3 regions of the Sporomusa sp. 246TCP1 genome follow, and region 2 is predicted to be linked to each of the others. Evidence: riboswitches for the same ligand, from Rfam matches in the RefSeq annotation. Region 2 holds a riboswitch; each other region holds the start of a gene.
The links. A riboswitch is a leader RNA that binds a small molecule or an ion and turns the genes downstream of it on or off. The one in region 2 is predicted to bind thiamine pyrophosphate.
Positions count from the first base shown of each region.

Region 1 (5,157 bases), 2.2 Mb from region 2:
TTGTTCTTGCGCCAGCAAAGCTTCTGCCAGCGTTGCCGCAGATACACCAATAATCTTATCAGGCCCTAACATTTTCCTTGCCACTGCCACAGGTAGATCTTCCTGTCCAATATGAAGCCCAGCCGCATCTACCGCCAACGCAATATCTGCCCGATCATTCACAATCAGCGGCACACCATATTTTTCCGTAACACCTTTTATCACTAAAGCCACTTGATAAAATTCTGCTGAGGACAGATTCTTCTCTCTTACCTGTACCACCGTAACGCCACCCTGAATCGCTTGTTCCACAGTTTTCGCAAGATCTTTATCGCCAAGTAAACCTCTGTCTGTTACTAAGTATAAAGAATAGTTACAATTCCTTTTATCCATTCGTAATTCTACCACCTTTCCTTATGACTTCCGGCGTCAACGACCATACTGCATCAAACAAGCGAACCCGGAAGGTTCCAATACCTTCTCCCACCTGTAATGATTGGTGCGCCAACTCACCAGCTAAGCCCATGGTCATCACACCGGCAACTGCGCCGGTAAACCAATCGTCTGTTGCGCCACAGTAACAAGCAATCAAAGAAGTGGCCATACAACCTGTACCTGTTACCTGCGACAAGATAGCATGTCCATTATCAATACGACACACCCGTTCCCCGCCGGCAATAATATCCTGCTTACCAGTAATAGCAATTACGCAGCCCAGTTTTTGCGAAAGCTGCCGCGCCACCTTTTCTCCGTCTACCTCATCAGCAACAGAATCAACACCCTTGATATCTGCAGCAACGCCGGCAATCATTTTCAGCTCCGACATATTGCCACGAATCACCGTAGGACAAACCTCCTGAATAATTCTCTTAGCCGTAGCTGTACGAAGAGCGGTAGCGCCCACCCCCACTGGGTCAAAAATAATGGGGATTTTTTTCTCCCTGGCTTTTTTGCCGGCAGCTACCATGGATTCAATACTCCGGGAATTCAACGTTCCAATATTTATTACCAAGGCAGCCGCAAATGACACCATTTCTTCTACTTCCTCAATATCATCAGCCATAACTGGCGAAGCACCAATCGCCAGGGTTATATTGGCACAATCATTTACCGTAACGTAATTAGTTAAATGATGCACCAGTGGTTTCTTAGTCTTCAAGGTTAAGAGGCTATCTGCTATTTTTTGCAGTATTTCCATTGTTTCGTAACCCCCCATGTTACTTTATATAGTAACGCTGTTATTATCATTACTGGTATGGTAGCGCCCAGCACAAAGTCCAGCTTAATAAACTGATAGTACAGGCCTACTCCTAGCGCCCAAATAAGTAGCGCTCCCCAGTTAATTAGTATTTTAGCTTGAACCTTGCGATTTTTTATAATAAAATACTCTGTCAACAAAACGGCAAATAAGGGTGCAAAAACAGAGCCAATAGCCAGGAGGAAATTCTCATACTGCTCAATATTAAACCACAAAGCAGCTATTGTGCCAATCACCGTCATAACTAAAGCTACCCGTTTCTCATTGAGTTTAGGAAACATATTTGCAAAACTCACACCTGCGGAATAGGCATCCAAAAAAGTAGTTGTTACCGTTGCCAAGACTACAATTCCTAGTGCAGCCAGCCCAAGATTAGCAGCCAGCATCATGGACGAAGGTTCTGCATTGCCAGCAGCTATGGCAGCTCCCAGTCCAATAATATACATCCAGCAGCTGCCAGCAAAGTAACCCAAGCCACTCCCCCAGGCGGCACTTTTTTTGTTTTTGGCAAAGCGTGTATAATCCGCAATCAAGGGCAGCCAGGAAAGCGGCATAATAACACTTAATTCTACGGCCTGGCCGAAAGACAGGCCCCCGGCAGGTGGCGCAGTTAACGCAGCGCTATTTTTAAATACAACAGTACTTAACACGATGGTGATACCAAGCAAAAGGAAAACAGCCACCATATTGGCTTTTTTCAGGCCACCTTCCCGGCCAAGTACAATCCATATGAGGACTAAGCCACCAATGCTAATTGTCCATACAGAAAGCTGGTCCAATCCCCAGAGCAGCTTACCAATCTCGTTCGCTGAGCGGGCAGCCGCAATAATCATAACTGCCGTCCACCCAACCAATTGCAAAACATTTAACACTGAAAATAAATAAGACCCATATTCGCCAAAAGAAATCCGAGTTGATACCAGCGCCGGTATCCGCTCCTGAGTACCAATTACCCCACCCAACACTAAAATACCAGTTCCGACCACATGGCCAGTCACAATAGCTGCTACGCCATTGTAAAAACCAAGTGGAGCCAAGAGTCCGCCTGTTAGAATCTCAGCAATAGATACAGCCGCACCAAACCACAAAAACAAGTAATGATTAAACCCTAATGTACTATTTTCATTCGACATTCAATATAACACTCCTTTTTATAAAAAATAAAAAGCACACCCACAAGGATGCGCTTAAAGTACAAAACACTCTATACCATCATCCCTACGCTGGCATTATCCAGATCAGGTTAAAGGGTCATAGATTTTATTAGATCTATATCTCAGCCGGCCTTTCCAGCACCCCTTGAAATGTCAATATTCTTTTAGGCTCATCGTAACATATCTAATCACCATTTTCAACTATCTACAAGCAATTTACTAACAAATTATTACAAATGATAAAATACTGTCTAGTAAACAGGTGCAAAGCACGTTCGACTCTTACCAATATCCTTTTAAGGACAGATTTCCCTGACAACCACGCTTATCACCAAATAGCTTGCTGAATTGTCCGTCTAGATATAAATTGCCACTTAAACCAGCCTTTAACCCCAAATTAATTTGGTACATATTGCTTCCAAGTCTGTTTTGGCTTTGCTCACCCGAAATATCGGCTGCATTATCACTCTTAAACTCATGAATATAATGTACCCCGAGCGAGGTAGTCATTACTGTTCCGTTACTTTGCATTACCGCCTTGCGCAGTTGCAGGCCCAGCCGCCCTTGTACAGAATCACCTTTTTTTAACGACACATTTGCTCCCACATTATCGGTAAAGTCTCTCTGATGAATACCAATATACGATAATTGCACCTGTGGTTCCAGTACCAGACCATGTTGCTGTTGAAAAGTCACACCATGCTCCAGCGAAGTAACAAATAGCCGTCCCGAATACTGCTGTTTAAGACCATACCCATAATAACCTGGCACATTGTTGGTAAAATCCAGGTTGCCATATAGTAAGACTGCATTAAAATAACCGGAATGGCCGGCCTCCACTGGCATCCTGATTACGGAATAGAGGCCACCATAATTTCCTGTTATCTCATTCTTCACATTACTTGCCGTATTCCTTTGATTAGTTTCTCCATGTCCAGCAATGAAACCAACATACATTTTATTCTTTTCCCCAACAACAGCCCCATTAACTAGTTTTTCCCAGCCCAACTGCATGCCTTTCGTCTGAGCATGATAGTTGGATCCAGAACCATTCCTGTAGCTTGTATCATTGCCAAAAGGACTTACCCAAATAGTATTATTTTCTTTACCTGCTACGACCTGAGAATTACGCAGCTCATACATATGCAGGTCTAAATCGTCAATAATCCCCCGGCTTAGGTTTTGCCCATTGGTAATTGCCGCACTATAACCTGATAGATAATTAGGCGCATACAAAGCATATACCAGCCAGGACATTGTATTTTCCGGTTGACCGCTACGTTTCCAATACTGATACGCTCCCCCACTGCGATATTCACTGCCAGCAGCCATTGGCGCTGCGGTACCGGCAATAAGCTCAGTTCCCTTTGGTACGGAAATTACATAAATATCCTGTAAATCAGAACCCCAGCCAGCCAATATCGCCTGTGCATTGCGTGAATCTGCCACAGAATAGTATTTATCTGACCACCATGCGCCTAAATAACCCTGGGTAATCTCATCTGATTTCAGATGATTGCCCCTGCGGACTAATTTCATGTCTTGCTCAGTTTCCACAATCCGAACCGCTGTATCAGTAATACCTGGCGTACTTGTAAACGAATAAAAATTACTATAGTAATTTTTTCTGGAAAAATTAGTAAAACCCGCAACTAGCAAAATTTGTCTTTTTTGTTCTAACAAAGCATCAGTAACACCAGGAACAATGTTCACTGCACTCTGGCCACTCACAGTCTGCGCCGGGCTGGTTCCTTGGGCCTGAATCTGGGCATCAATTGCAGCGAGCGCACTATTCCAGTCCATAACCTGCTGGGACTCGGCAGCAACTGGTGTGATGCTAAACAGCAATATTGCTACACTGATAACGGTGGTCGCGAATTGTTTCTGCCAATTTATGAAACTACTTTTATTCGCGTGCATTAACATAGTCAGCTCCTTTCACCAAAATCTATCTCTGCTGTTTTTTCCCAAACAGGAAAACATCTGTAGTGCTACTCCCATCTGGCTCTAAATAATTTTGCCGTACACTATGAAAGCAATCGATTCCATTCACTTTTAGAATAGCATCGATTTTAGCTTCTTGAAAATAATTAAAATATAGCGGCTGTAAAGAAAAACTGGTCGTCTCAAAGCCAGCCTGCTTTCCTTCCATAAAGCTTACATAAAGATAACCATCACTCCTGAGCCATTTTACGGCATTAGCTAATACTTCCTTCGCCTCGTCATCCTCCAAATGAACAATACTAAAGGAAAGTACTACTGCATCAAAATATTCTGACAAAAAGCTTGCTTTGCGACAGTCCTGAAGCTGAAAAATTCCCTCTGGAACACTGACTCTAGCTATTGCTATCATTTCAGAAGAGAAATCAATGCCAGTAATCTCTAATCTCTTTAAGGCACATAATTGTTTAGCCACATTTCCAGGCCCACAACCAATATCCAATACTTTAAAATCATCTTCTAATAAATCCGCAAACTCGATAACGCGCTGAGCATATGGCCTATAATCCATAAATTTATCAGCATAACCAGCAAAGTTTTTATTATATGCATCAATTGTCAGCTTTGTTTTATCTTGCAACTTACCATATACCCCCAATCATTTCCAGGAAACGCAAGAATATCTATAAACCCCCTGCTAAGATAGAACTATTTACCATAAAATATAAAACTCCTGCAAAAAATTGAACATCCTGTCATGGGGACAGGTCCTTTGACACAACTGAGCTTCACACATTTATCTTCCAGTGTAAAGCATTTTTGACT
Region 1 covers NZ_CM170492.1:4,155,733-4,160,889, forward strand. Annotated here, with positions in the region: gene thiE (thiamine phosphate synthase) at 1-372, opposite strand, end outside; gene thiM (hydroxyethylthiazole kinase) at 365-1,177, opposite strand; gene cytX (putative hydroxymethylpyrimidine transporter CytX) at 1,156-2,370, opposite strand; TPP riboswitch at 2,436-2,547, opposite strand; gene AC1ECB_RS19645 (autotransporter outer membrane beta-barrel domain-containing protein) at 2,674-4,317, opposite strand; gene AC1ECB_RS19650 (class I SAM-dependent methyltransferase) at 4,340-4,972, opposite strand.
Region 1: linked by a shared signal. The riboswitch ahead of cytX (putative hydroxymethylpyrimidine transporter CytX) and the one ahead of thiC (phosphomethylpyrimidine synthase ThiC) in region 2 are both predicted to bind thiamine pyrophosphate.

Region 2 (5,157 bases):
GGGAAAATCAATGATCGGTTCAATTGCCGGAGATATTATTGGCTCAGTTTACGAGTGGAACAATCGAAAGGACAAGAAATTTCCGTTATTTCAAGCGGCATCTGTTTTTACAGATGATACGGTACTAACTTGTGCAGTAGCAGATAGTTTATTATCCGGAAAATCCTATGTTGAGAAGTTTAAAGAGCACTATAGTCTGTACCCAACAGTAGGATATGGGCCGAAGTTTGCAGCTTGGGCTCGATCAAATAGTACTGATTCGTACAATAGTTGGGGAAACGGCTCGGCTATGCGCGTTAGTCCTATCGGTTTTGCTTTTAATAATTTGGCAGAGGTTATGGGGGAGGCGGAAAAATCAGCGGCAGTAACCCATAATCACCCTGAAGGTATTAAAGGAGCCCAGGCAACAGCAGCAGCTATTTATTTAGCGAGAAACAACAGTTCGAAGAACGAAATAAAAGAATTTATTATCAAGCAGTTTGATTATGATCTTCACCAAAAGATTAGTGATATTCGTCCTAATTATGGTTTTGATGTGTCCTGTCAGGGATCAGTTCCGATTGCTATTATAGCCTTTTTAGAGGCCAGGGATTATGAAGACGCTTTAAGAAATGCTATTTCTGTAGGCGGGGATAGTGATACAATTGCCTGTATAGCAGGGGGAATTGCGCAAGCCTTTTTTGGTATTCCTGATGACATCCGCGAGATGGCTATCAAGAAGCTTGATGAAAGATTAAGGGCAATTGTAGTAGCATTTGAGAAAAAATATATGAATAGAGAAGCTTAAGCGGAGGGTTGACTCAGAACCTGAACCTTGGCTTAAGCTGCAAAAAAGCTCTGTACCTGCTAAATGCAGAATACAGAGCTTTTGAGGTAATTAGTGTACACTAACTTATAAAATACTCAAGTCATCCCCGTTGAGTATTTTTTTCATATTCTTCATAGGGCACATTTTACCGCACATGGTACAGGTATCTTCACATTCAGGTACAGATTCTTCCCGATACTTTCTGGCCTTTTCCGGGTCAATCGATAATTCAATCATGCGGGAGAAGTCTACATCGGCCCGGGCGGCACTCATTTGATTATCCCAGTCGCGGGCACCAGGAATTCCTTTGGCAATGTCGGCGGCGTGAGCAGCAATGCGGGCAGCGATGATGCCTTCTTTCATATCATCAAGATTGGGCAAGCGAAGATGCTCAGCCGGAGTAACATAACAGAGGAAGTCTGCGCCATTTGCCGCAGCAATGGCACCACCAATCGCGCTGGTAATATGGTCATAACCGGGGGCGACATCGGTGACTAGTGGTCCTAACACATAGAAGGGAGCACCATGGCATAAACGTTTTTCTAATTGCATGTTAGCAGCAATTTCATTAATTGCCATATGGCCGGGGCCTTCGATCATGATTTGCACATTTCTGGCCCAGGCGCGTTTGGTTAGTTCGCCAAGGGTAATGAGTTCTTCAATTTGGGCAGCGTCAGTAGAGTCATTAATCGAACCAGGACGACAGGCATCCCCCAAGCTGATAGTCACATCATACTTTTCACAGATGTCCAGCAGTCTGTCGTAATATTCATAGAAGGGGTTTTCCTGCTTGTTTAATTCCATCCAGGCAAAAAGAAGTGAACCTCCCCGGGAAACAATGTTGGTGAGACGCTTATTTTTTTTCACCCGTTCGGCTGTTTGGCGGTTCATACCACAGTGAATGGTCATAAAATCCACACCGTCTTTAGCATGACGTTCAACAACCGAGAAAAATTCATCGACGGTGATGTCCTTTAGCTCCTTATCAAGCATGCCGACGGCATCATACATAGGTACAGTGCCGATCATGATGGGGGATATTTCAATCAATTTGCGCCGAAATTCCTGAGTTTTACCGTAACAGCTCAAATCCATAATCGCTTCCGCTTTGAGGTCAATGGCTTTTTTTACTTTTTCTAATTCAAGTTCAAGGTTGCAGCAGTCTTTGGAAACTCCAAGGTTGACGTTGATTTTGGTGCGTAGTTTTTCCCCAACCCCTTTGGGACTAAGACTAGTATGCTGCTTATTGGCAGGAATAGCAACACGGCCATTTGCTACTAGTTGGCGTAATAGCTCAATATCGATATTTTCCTCCTGAGCTACGATACGCATTTGTTCGGTAATAATGCCTCTTTTCGCGGCATCCATTTGTGTAGTATACATATTTTTCCCCTTCCTCTATGAGTGTATTTTTAGTTATAGCAGAGGGGGAGAAAACGTGGGCAAGCTTCTTTTAGTTTGGTATAAAGCTTTCCTACGGTGGTATTAACCACATCAGGTTCGAGGGTTGGAATTGAATTCCTCTCAGCCACATCTGGCACCCCTAGCTATAACTATGACAGGAACTACGCTTTATGCTTCTGCTATCTTCACGAGTTCGATTAATAAATCGCCTGTTTCTACAGAATCCTGAGGTTTTACATAAAGCTCTTTAACTACACCATCAAATGGAGATTGTATCGTTGTTTCCATTTTCATGGCTTCAGTAACAAGTAAGTATTCGCCTTTTTTAACAGGATCTCCTCTTTTCACCATAATTTTAATTACTTTTCCGGTCATAGAAGCACCAAGCTGGCCAGGATTGTCCCTTTCCGCTTTTATTTTCGTAGTCGTAATGGCTTTGAAGCTTCGATCCTTAACAATAACTTCGCGTGGTAAGCCGTTAAGCTCAAAGTTGACAATCCGCGTGCCGTCAGGAAGTGGTTCTTCTATAGATATAAACTTAATTACAAGTGTTTTACCTTCCTCAATATCGACTTGGAGTTCCTCGCGTGGGAGTAAGCCATGGAAAAAGGTTGGGGTATCTAACATCGACACATCACCATAGATTGCAGTCAATTTAACCCAATCTAAGAATACTTTGGGGTAGAGGGAGTAAGCAAGCACATCCTTTTCGGTTACCGGGCGAGTCAGAACATCGGATAGTTTATTACGGATTTGGTCAAAGTTGGTATCTTCCAGTAGTTCACCAGGACGTTTGGTTAAGGGCGCTTTACCCTTCAGTATAATGCGCTGCAGTTCTTGGGGGAATCCCTGGTATGGCTGGCCAATCTGCCCGGAGAAGAATTCCACGACAGAGTTAGGGAAGTCTAAACTATCACCGGTTTTGTAAATGTCGTCTTCTGTCAGGTTATTTTCAACCATGAACAGGGCCATGTCGCCAACGATTTTGGATGAAGGAGTTACTTTGATAAGATCGCCAAACATGTCATTAACTTGACGATATACTTCTTTGACGCGATCCCACTGGCTTTCTAGCCCTAGCGATTTGGCTTGCTGCTTGAGGTTGCTATATTGACCACCAGGCATCTCATGCTGATAAACCTCGGGGTTAGGGAAAAGGAGACTGCTTTCAAAATCTTTATAATGGGTGCGAACATCTTCCCAGTAGTGGGATAATTTATTTAAGCTGTCAATATTCACGTGGGGTTGCCTGTCATGGCCCTGTAAGGCGTAGTATAAGCTGTTACTGCTGGGTTGGGATGACATGCCGGCTAACGAGGAGATGGCAGTATCTACAATGTCTACACCGGCATCAATGGCCCGGGCGTATGTGTAAATTCCGTTACCGCTGGTGTCATGCATATGCAAGTGGATAGGCAGGTCTACAGCCTCTTTAAGGGCCGAAATCAGCCTGTAGGCGGCCTCAGGTTTTAATAATCCAGCCATATCTTTGATGGCCAAAATATGCGCGCCGGCTTGTTCAACTTCTTTTGCCATATTTACATAATATTTCAGGTCATACTTAGAGCGCGACGGGTCCAGAATATCGCCTGCATAGCACAAGGCAACCTCTGCGACCTTGCCGGACTGGCGTACTGCATCGATGGAAACGATCATGGCATCAAGCCAGTTTAAACTGTCGAAAATACGGAATACGTCGATACCTGCTGACGCCGCTTGGGCAACAAACGCGCGAATTACGTTATCCGGATAACTGGTGTAACCAACTGCATTGGAAGCACGGAATAGCATTTGGAATAAGATATTGGGGGCCTGGGCTCGCAAGGCCTCCAGACGCTTCCAGGGGTCTTCATTTAAAAACCGGTAGGCTACATCAAAAGTAGCTCCGCCCCACATTTCCAGAGAAAATAAATTAGGCAGCATATGGGCAGTAGGGGCAATAATGTTGAGCATATCATGGGTTCGCATCCGGGTAGCCAAGAGTGATTGATGGGCATCCCGCAGCGTAGTGTCTGTCAATAGAACCTCTTTTTGATCTTTAATCCAGGATACCAGACCTTGCGGTCCCTGGCTGTCCAGGATTTGTTTGGTGCCGTTAGTAAGAGGCGCATCAGGGGCGTGTAACCGGCGGGGGGGTGGGAAACTTGGTTTGGGACGTTTGGCAATTCCAGGGAACCCATTTACCGTGGTTTCGGCCAGATAGGTAAGCAGCTTAGTACCTCTGTCCTGGGGTGGTGAAAATATAAACAATTCTGGCGATGTATCAATAAAGGTAGTATAATAATGACCGCTTAAAAAGTCCGCATGGTTAACAACATTGTAAAGAAAGGGTATATTGGTTTTTATCCCGCGAATCCGGAATTCACTAAGACAGCGTTTCATTTTGGCAATAGCGCTTTTGTGACTGAGGCCCCAGGTAGAGACCTTAACCAGCAGTGAATCGTAATAAGGAGTAATCACTGAGCCAGTGTAAGCATTGCCGGCGTCAAGCCGCACGCCAAAGCCGCCACCGCTGCGGTAGGCTGCTATTTTTCCGGTATCAGGCATGAACTGATTTGCTGGGTCTTCGGTGGTTACCCGGCATTGGATGGCATGACCATTACAGGTAATATAGTCTTGACTGGGAATACCGATGTCGTCACCGCTTAGGCTGGCGCCGTCGGCGATATGTAGCTGGGCTTGAACAATATCAATACCTGTAATCATTTCACTAATTGTATGCTCTACCTGGACGCGGGGGTTTACTTCAATAAAGTAAAACTTCTGATCAGGTGTTACTAAAAACTCTACTGTACCGGCACTGATATAGCCAACTGCTTTCATCAGTTTGACGGCAGCGGCGCAAATTTCCTGCCGCAATTTTTCTGGCAGGGAGATACTAGGCGCGATTTCAATTACTTTTTGGTGACGGCGTTGCACAGAACAATCTCTTTCATATAAATGGA
Region 2 covers NZ_CM170492.1:333,885-339,041, forward strand. Annotated here, with positions in the region: gene AC1ECB_RS01610 (ADP-ribosylglycohydrolase family protein) at 11-787, shown strand; gene thiC (phosphomethylpyrimidine synthase ThiC) at 893-2,191, opposite strand; TPP riboswitch at 2,263-2,363, opposite strand; gene pyc (pyruvate carboxylase) at 2,381-5,157, opposite strand, start outside.

Region 3 (5,157 bases), 2.1 Mb from region 2:
CTGGGCAATGCCCTGCAGGCCTATACGTTGGATAAAACCAGGGAATCTATTCGCTCCTTGATGGACTTAGCGCCGCGGGAAGCGCTGGTGCGGCGGGATGGTCAGGAACTGCGGCTGTCAGTGGCAGAAATTGTGGTTGGCGATGTCATTATCGTCAAACCGGGCGAGCGCATTGCTATGGATGGTAATGTTGTGAACGGCATTTCTACCGTTAATCAGGCACCGATTACCGGCGAGTCCATGCCGGTGGAAAAACAGGTCGGTGATCTGGTGTATGCCGGAACAGTCAATGAACAGGGTGCTTTAGAAATCGCTGTCACCAAACTGACCGCCGACTCGACACTGGCTAAAATCATGCACATGGTGGAAGAGGCGCAGGCGGACAAGGCACCTATGCAGCAGTTTGTTGATATTTTTGCCAAATACTATACACCGGCCGTTATTCTGGCGTCGTTAGGTTTGATGTTCATTCCGTCGCTTGTGTTCAATCAATCCTTTGATCTTTGGTTTTACCGGGCATTAGTGTTGCTGGTCATCTCTTGTCCGTGCGCACTGGTCATTTCCACACCAGTATCGATTGTATCCGCTATCGGCAATGCTTCGCGGCGCGGGGTGTTGATTAAGGGTGGGGCATATTTAGAACAGATGGGGCGCATTCAGGCAGTGGCCTTTGACAAAACTGGGACGCTGACCATTGGTAAACCGATGGTGACCGATGTGATGCCGTTAACCGGTATAGCCAAAGAAGAACTGTTACTGTTGGCCGCGGCGGTCGAAAGGTGGTCAGAGCACCCGCTGGCCCAGGCGATTGTTGCCAAAGCTGGTAATGCACCTTTAAAGTCAGTAATCAAATTTAAGGCACTCATTGGCCGGGGAGCCCAGGCCAATGTAGACGATCAGACGGTGTATGTCGGCAATCGCCGCTTATTTGAAGAAATCGGGCACGCCTTGGCGAGCTACGAAGAGCAGTTGATTCAGTTGGAACAGCAAGGCAAGACTGTGATGCTGGTCGGTACAAAGCAGCAAGTACTGGGTGCCATTGCTGTCGCTGATACATTGCGGGAAAATAGTATGAAGGCGCTTGCCGCGCTACAGGCCGCCGGAGTGAAAAATATGGCGATGCTGACTGGTGATAACAAGCGGGTGGCAGCAGCTATTGCTGATAAATTAAATATAGATGCTTTTTATAGCGAACTGCTGCCGGAAGACAAAGTGTCGGCTTTAAAACAATTGGCTCATAAGTATGGCAGCGTAGCCATGGTGGGGGACGGCGTCAACGACGCTCCTGCCATGGCTACAGCCACTGTGGGTATTGCTATGGGGGTGGCCGGATCAGATACGGCGCTGGAAACAGCCGATATTGCGCTCATGTCCGATGATCTGAGCAAACTGGCCTATGTTATGAAGCTCAGTCGCAAGACGGTGGCAATTATCAAGCAGAATGTTACCTTTTCTTTGGTGATAAAATTATTGTTTGTGCTGGGCACTTTCGCTGGTTTCGTCAATTTGTGGCTGGCAGTGTTAGCCGACACCGGCGCTTCGCTTTTGGTAACACTAAACGGTATGCGCCTGGCGCGGGAAATAAAGTAAGTAGTTAAATTTGGTTCTCTTTAAATTTGTTGCTGACTTGTCTCTGTCGTCTAATGGTCATTTCAATTCGTTCAATTGGCAGCATTCGCATGATAATTACGCAAACAATGCATTCCACACTTAGATAGCTTGCGTTAAATAGGAATGAATATAGATATGGCGATACCCCCGGCGGCGCATAGCTGGTAAAAAACACGATACCGGAAAGATAATGGAATATAAACCGGCCAATAATACCAACGACAGTTCCCAACAGATACTGGTCTTTGAAATACCCTGCTAAGCCTAAAGCCATAAAGGGTAACGGGTAATCAAATAACACCTGTATCGGATGCAAGACATAGGGATCTTGGATCAAATTAATCAAACCATATAAAAACCCGGTGAGATACCCGACCTCGGGACCGTAAAAAAACGCCATAAGGAGTATAGGAATCATACTGCCGAGAGTTAGGCTGCCCCCCTGAGGCATATTGTATAGTTTAAATGCGTGCAGAATGGCGGCCAGAGCAAGTGCAAGTCCGATATGAGCCATCATCCGGGCGTTGAATGTAACCTTCTTCATCCGCAGCAACGCTACGACTAACAAAATGACTCCCCCTAGAGTCAATAGCGTAGCCGGGCTTGCGGCAATCGTTGCTATGTTGTCTACCAAGTTGCTTTTCATACCTTTACCTTCCATTGAATTAGTATAAGCCGCAGTCTCTTTGTAGGACTGCGGCTTTTTCCTGTTACTTGCAAGTCGCTTCCCTACGCTGGTATTACCCAGATCAGGTTAAGGGTTAATGAAATACTGATTTCATCTCTCAGCCCGGAGGCACCCCTAGCATATTTGGTATTTTATTCCATAATAACACTGTTTTATTAACACAGCAAGTAATTTATAAGTTTTGTAACTTTTGTTCTTATTTTTCACGCTTCCATTGTAAATAAACTCCCAATAAGCCTTTATCCACTGACACAGATGCTTCCTGGCAATCGCCTAACGGTTGATTACTAATTGCGTAAGGCAGGTTGCGTTGGAGTTCGGCTTTTTGTAAAGGCCAGCGTACACCGTCAATCGTAACACCTAAACAGCAGTTTGATAGGGAAATCAAAGATATGATATCAGGTATTATCTCAGCTTTTATCATTACTGTATCTTGGTCTGATAAAAAAAACAAGACTTCAGATTCATCAGCGGCAATACCTTTGACGCCCAATGTTTCCCAACCGGCTAATGTTTGTATGTTGCTAAAAGCATGGTCAAACCGTCCTCCCCATACACCGGAGACAACCGCGGTAGTCGTACCATACATTTCTTTCGCTCTAAGCATAGCAAGCTGAAGATCGGTATAATCCTTATCTTCAGGATATATCTCAACAGGAACATTCAGACTCTTCCCCCAAGCCCATGCTTCCGGGCTGGCGCTGTCGCCATCACCGATAATTCGTGCCGGTGTTATACCAGTTTGCTGACAAATATGGATACCACTATCAATACACCATACGGGGAAACCTTTTGCTATTTTTTGAAACCATTTTTTTTCTGGCGGTCTCCCGCCTGCAGTCATCATCAGCGTTACCTTTGGCAGTGGTTTTCTAAATGTAAGCTCAGCTTGCGGTAGTTTTAAACTATGCACCATTTTTTACACCTGTCCAATTTCCAATTCTTCAGATTGTTTACTTCACCCTCTTTGCCTTATAATCCTTCTTTACCCTAAAAGGGCACTGGTAAAAATGACATTCCAGATAATTAGGCAACAGCCATGAAAAGGATTTATTATAGCTTTGTGGAATTTTCTAATAGCAAGGTAGAGATTTTTATTTAATTTATTTTTTCTTTATTTTAAGAGGAGTGTGGACATATTGCCGGAAGACAAGCCCAAAAAACCAGCGAATTTAGTGTATGGAGTAGAAGATAGCATGCCATTAAGATCATTTATTCCTTTGGTCTTACAGCAAATTATTATGTTGTCGGTTGATTTGATATTTCCGGTGCTCATTGTTTCGGCTATTGGAGGTACAACCGAATTGGCGCAAAGCGTTGTCAGCCTGATGATGGTTGCCATGGGAATTGGCACACTGATGCAGGCATGCCATAAAGGGCCGCTTGGTTCCGGATATTTTTGTGCACAGGAAACTGGTGCGCCTTACTTTCCTGCTTCTGTAATGGCAGTGAAGGCCGGTGGTTTTCCACTGATGTTTGGTATGACCATAGTAGCTGGCCTATCTCAGATATTGATGAGTCGGGTGCTACATAAAATGCGTGTTCTGTTTCCGGTGGAAATTACTGGTCTGATTGTTACAATGATGGCTGTTTCTTTTATCAATTACAGTATTCCGAGTTTTGTCGGTCTGGATAGAAACGAGGGAGTAAGCGTTGCTGCCACAGTTGGGATATCCTGTTTGACACTGGCTGTAATCATCATGATGCATGTGTGGGGTACGGCTAGGATGCGTGAGTATTCTATCCTCGGCGGAATTTTGGTTGGTTATGTGATTTCGTATTACACGGGAGTTCTTACTGAAGCCCATCTAACCAAATTTGTGGAAGCTCCATTTTTTGCCTTCCCGGACATGGGCCATGTCGGCTGGTCATTCGATACCTCTTTGCTGGCTCCATTCTTGGTAGCTGCATTTTGTTCCAGCATCAAAACTATCGCTAATATTTCTACTTGTCAAAAAGTTAATGATGTTAATTGGCAACGGATGGATATTCGAACGGTGAGTAAGGGGCTCTTTTCGGAGGGCTGTAGTTCGATAATAAGCGGGCTTTTAGGTACTATGGGTCAAACCACCAGCTCTGGCAGTGTCGGATTGTCTGTAGCTACCGGAGCCACCAGTCGGCGTATTTCCTACGGCGTAGGCACAATGTTCATCTTGCTTGCCTTTTTACCCAAAATTGCCGCATTATTTGCTATTATGCCCAAGCCAGTAATGGGCGTCATTTTGCTAATCGAGATCAGTTTTGTGCTACCGACTGGAATGCAAATATGTTCTTCACGGATGCTGGATGCCAGAAAAATATTTGTTATCGGTTTGTCCTTTGCCTTCGGTATGGCGATCGAAATTATTCCTGATTTTTACACGACTTTGCCGGAATGGCTACAGCCTTTGTTCAAGACGAGCATGGCTATGGCTTCAATTATGGCAATTTTCCTGAGTTTAATTTTTCGAATTGGTATTGATAAGCACCGAATTCTGGAATTGGAACAGGGCACCATGTCTTCCAGCACTGTGTTTGATTTTATGGAAATCAGCGGGGAAACTTGGGGCGCGCGAAGCGAAATCATTAAACGGGCCGCATTCGCGATCAATGAATTTGTCGAGTCAGCTAACGAACTTGGCCTAGCTAATGGAAAAATAAAAGTGGACGTCAGTTTTGAGGAGTTTAATCTTGATGTAGATATATATTATGATGGAATATTGATGGATTTTCCTGTGGTACGTCCTACAGAAACTGAACTAATGGAAGATGAGTCCGCATTTATCAGGCTCTCCGGTTTTCTTATGAGAAAGTACGCCGATAAAATGAAATCGGAAATGAGTAATGGACGTTGCCATATACAATTCCATTTTGATCAC
Region 3 covers NZ_CM170492.1:2,430,495-2,435,651, reverse strand. Annotated here, with positions in the region: gene AC1ECB_RS11705 (heavy metal translocating P-type ATPase) at 1-1,590, shown strand, start outside; gene thiT (energy-coupled thiamine transporter ThiT) at 1,595-2,257, opposite strand; TPP riboswitch at 2,321-2,425, opposite strand; gene AC1ECB_RS11695 (thiamine diphosphokinase) at 2,496-3,215, opposite strand; gene AC1ECB_RS11690 (uracil-xanthine permease family protein) at 3,439-5,157, shown strand, end outside.
Region 3: linked by a shared signal. The riboswitch ahead of thiT (energy-coupled thiamine transporter ThiT) and the one ahead of thiC (phosphomethylpyrimidine synthase ThiC) in region 2 are both predicted to bind thiamine pyrophosphate.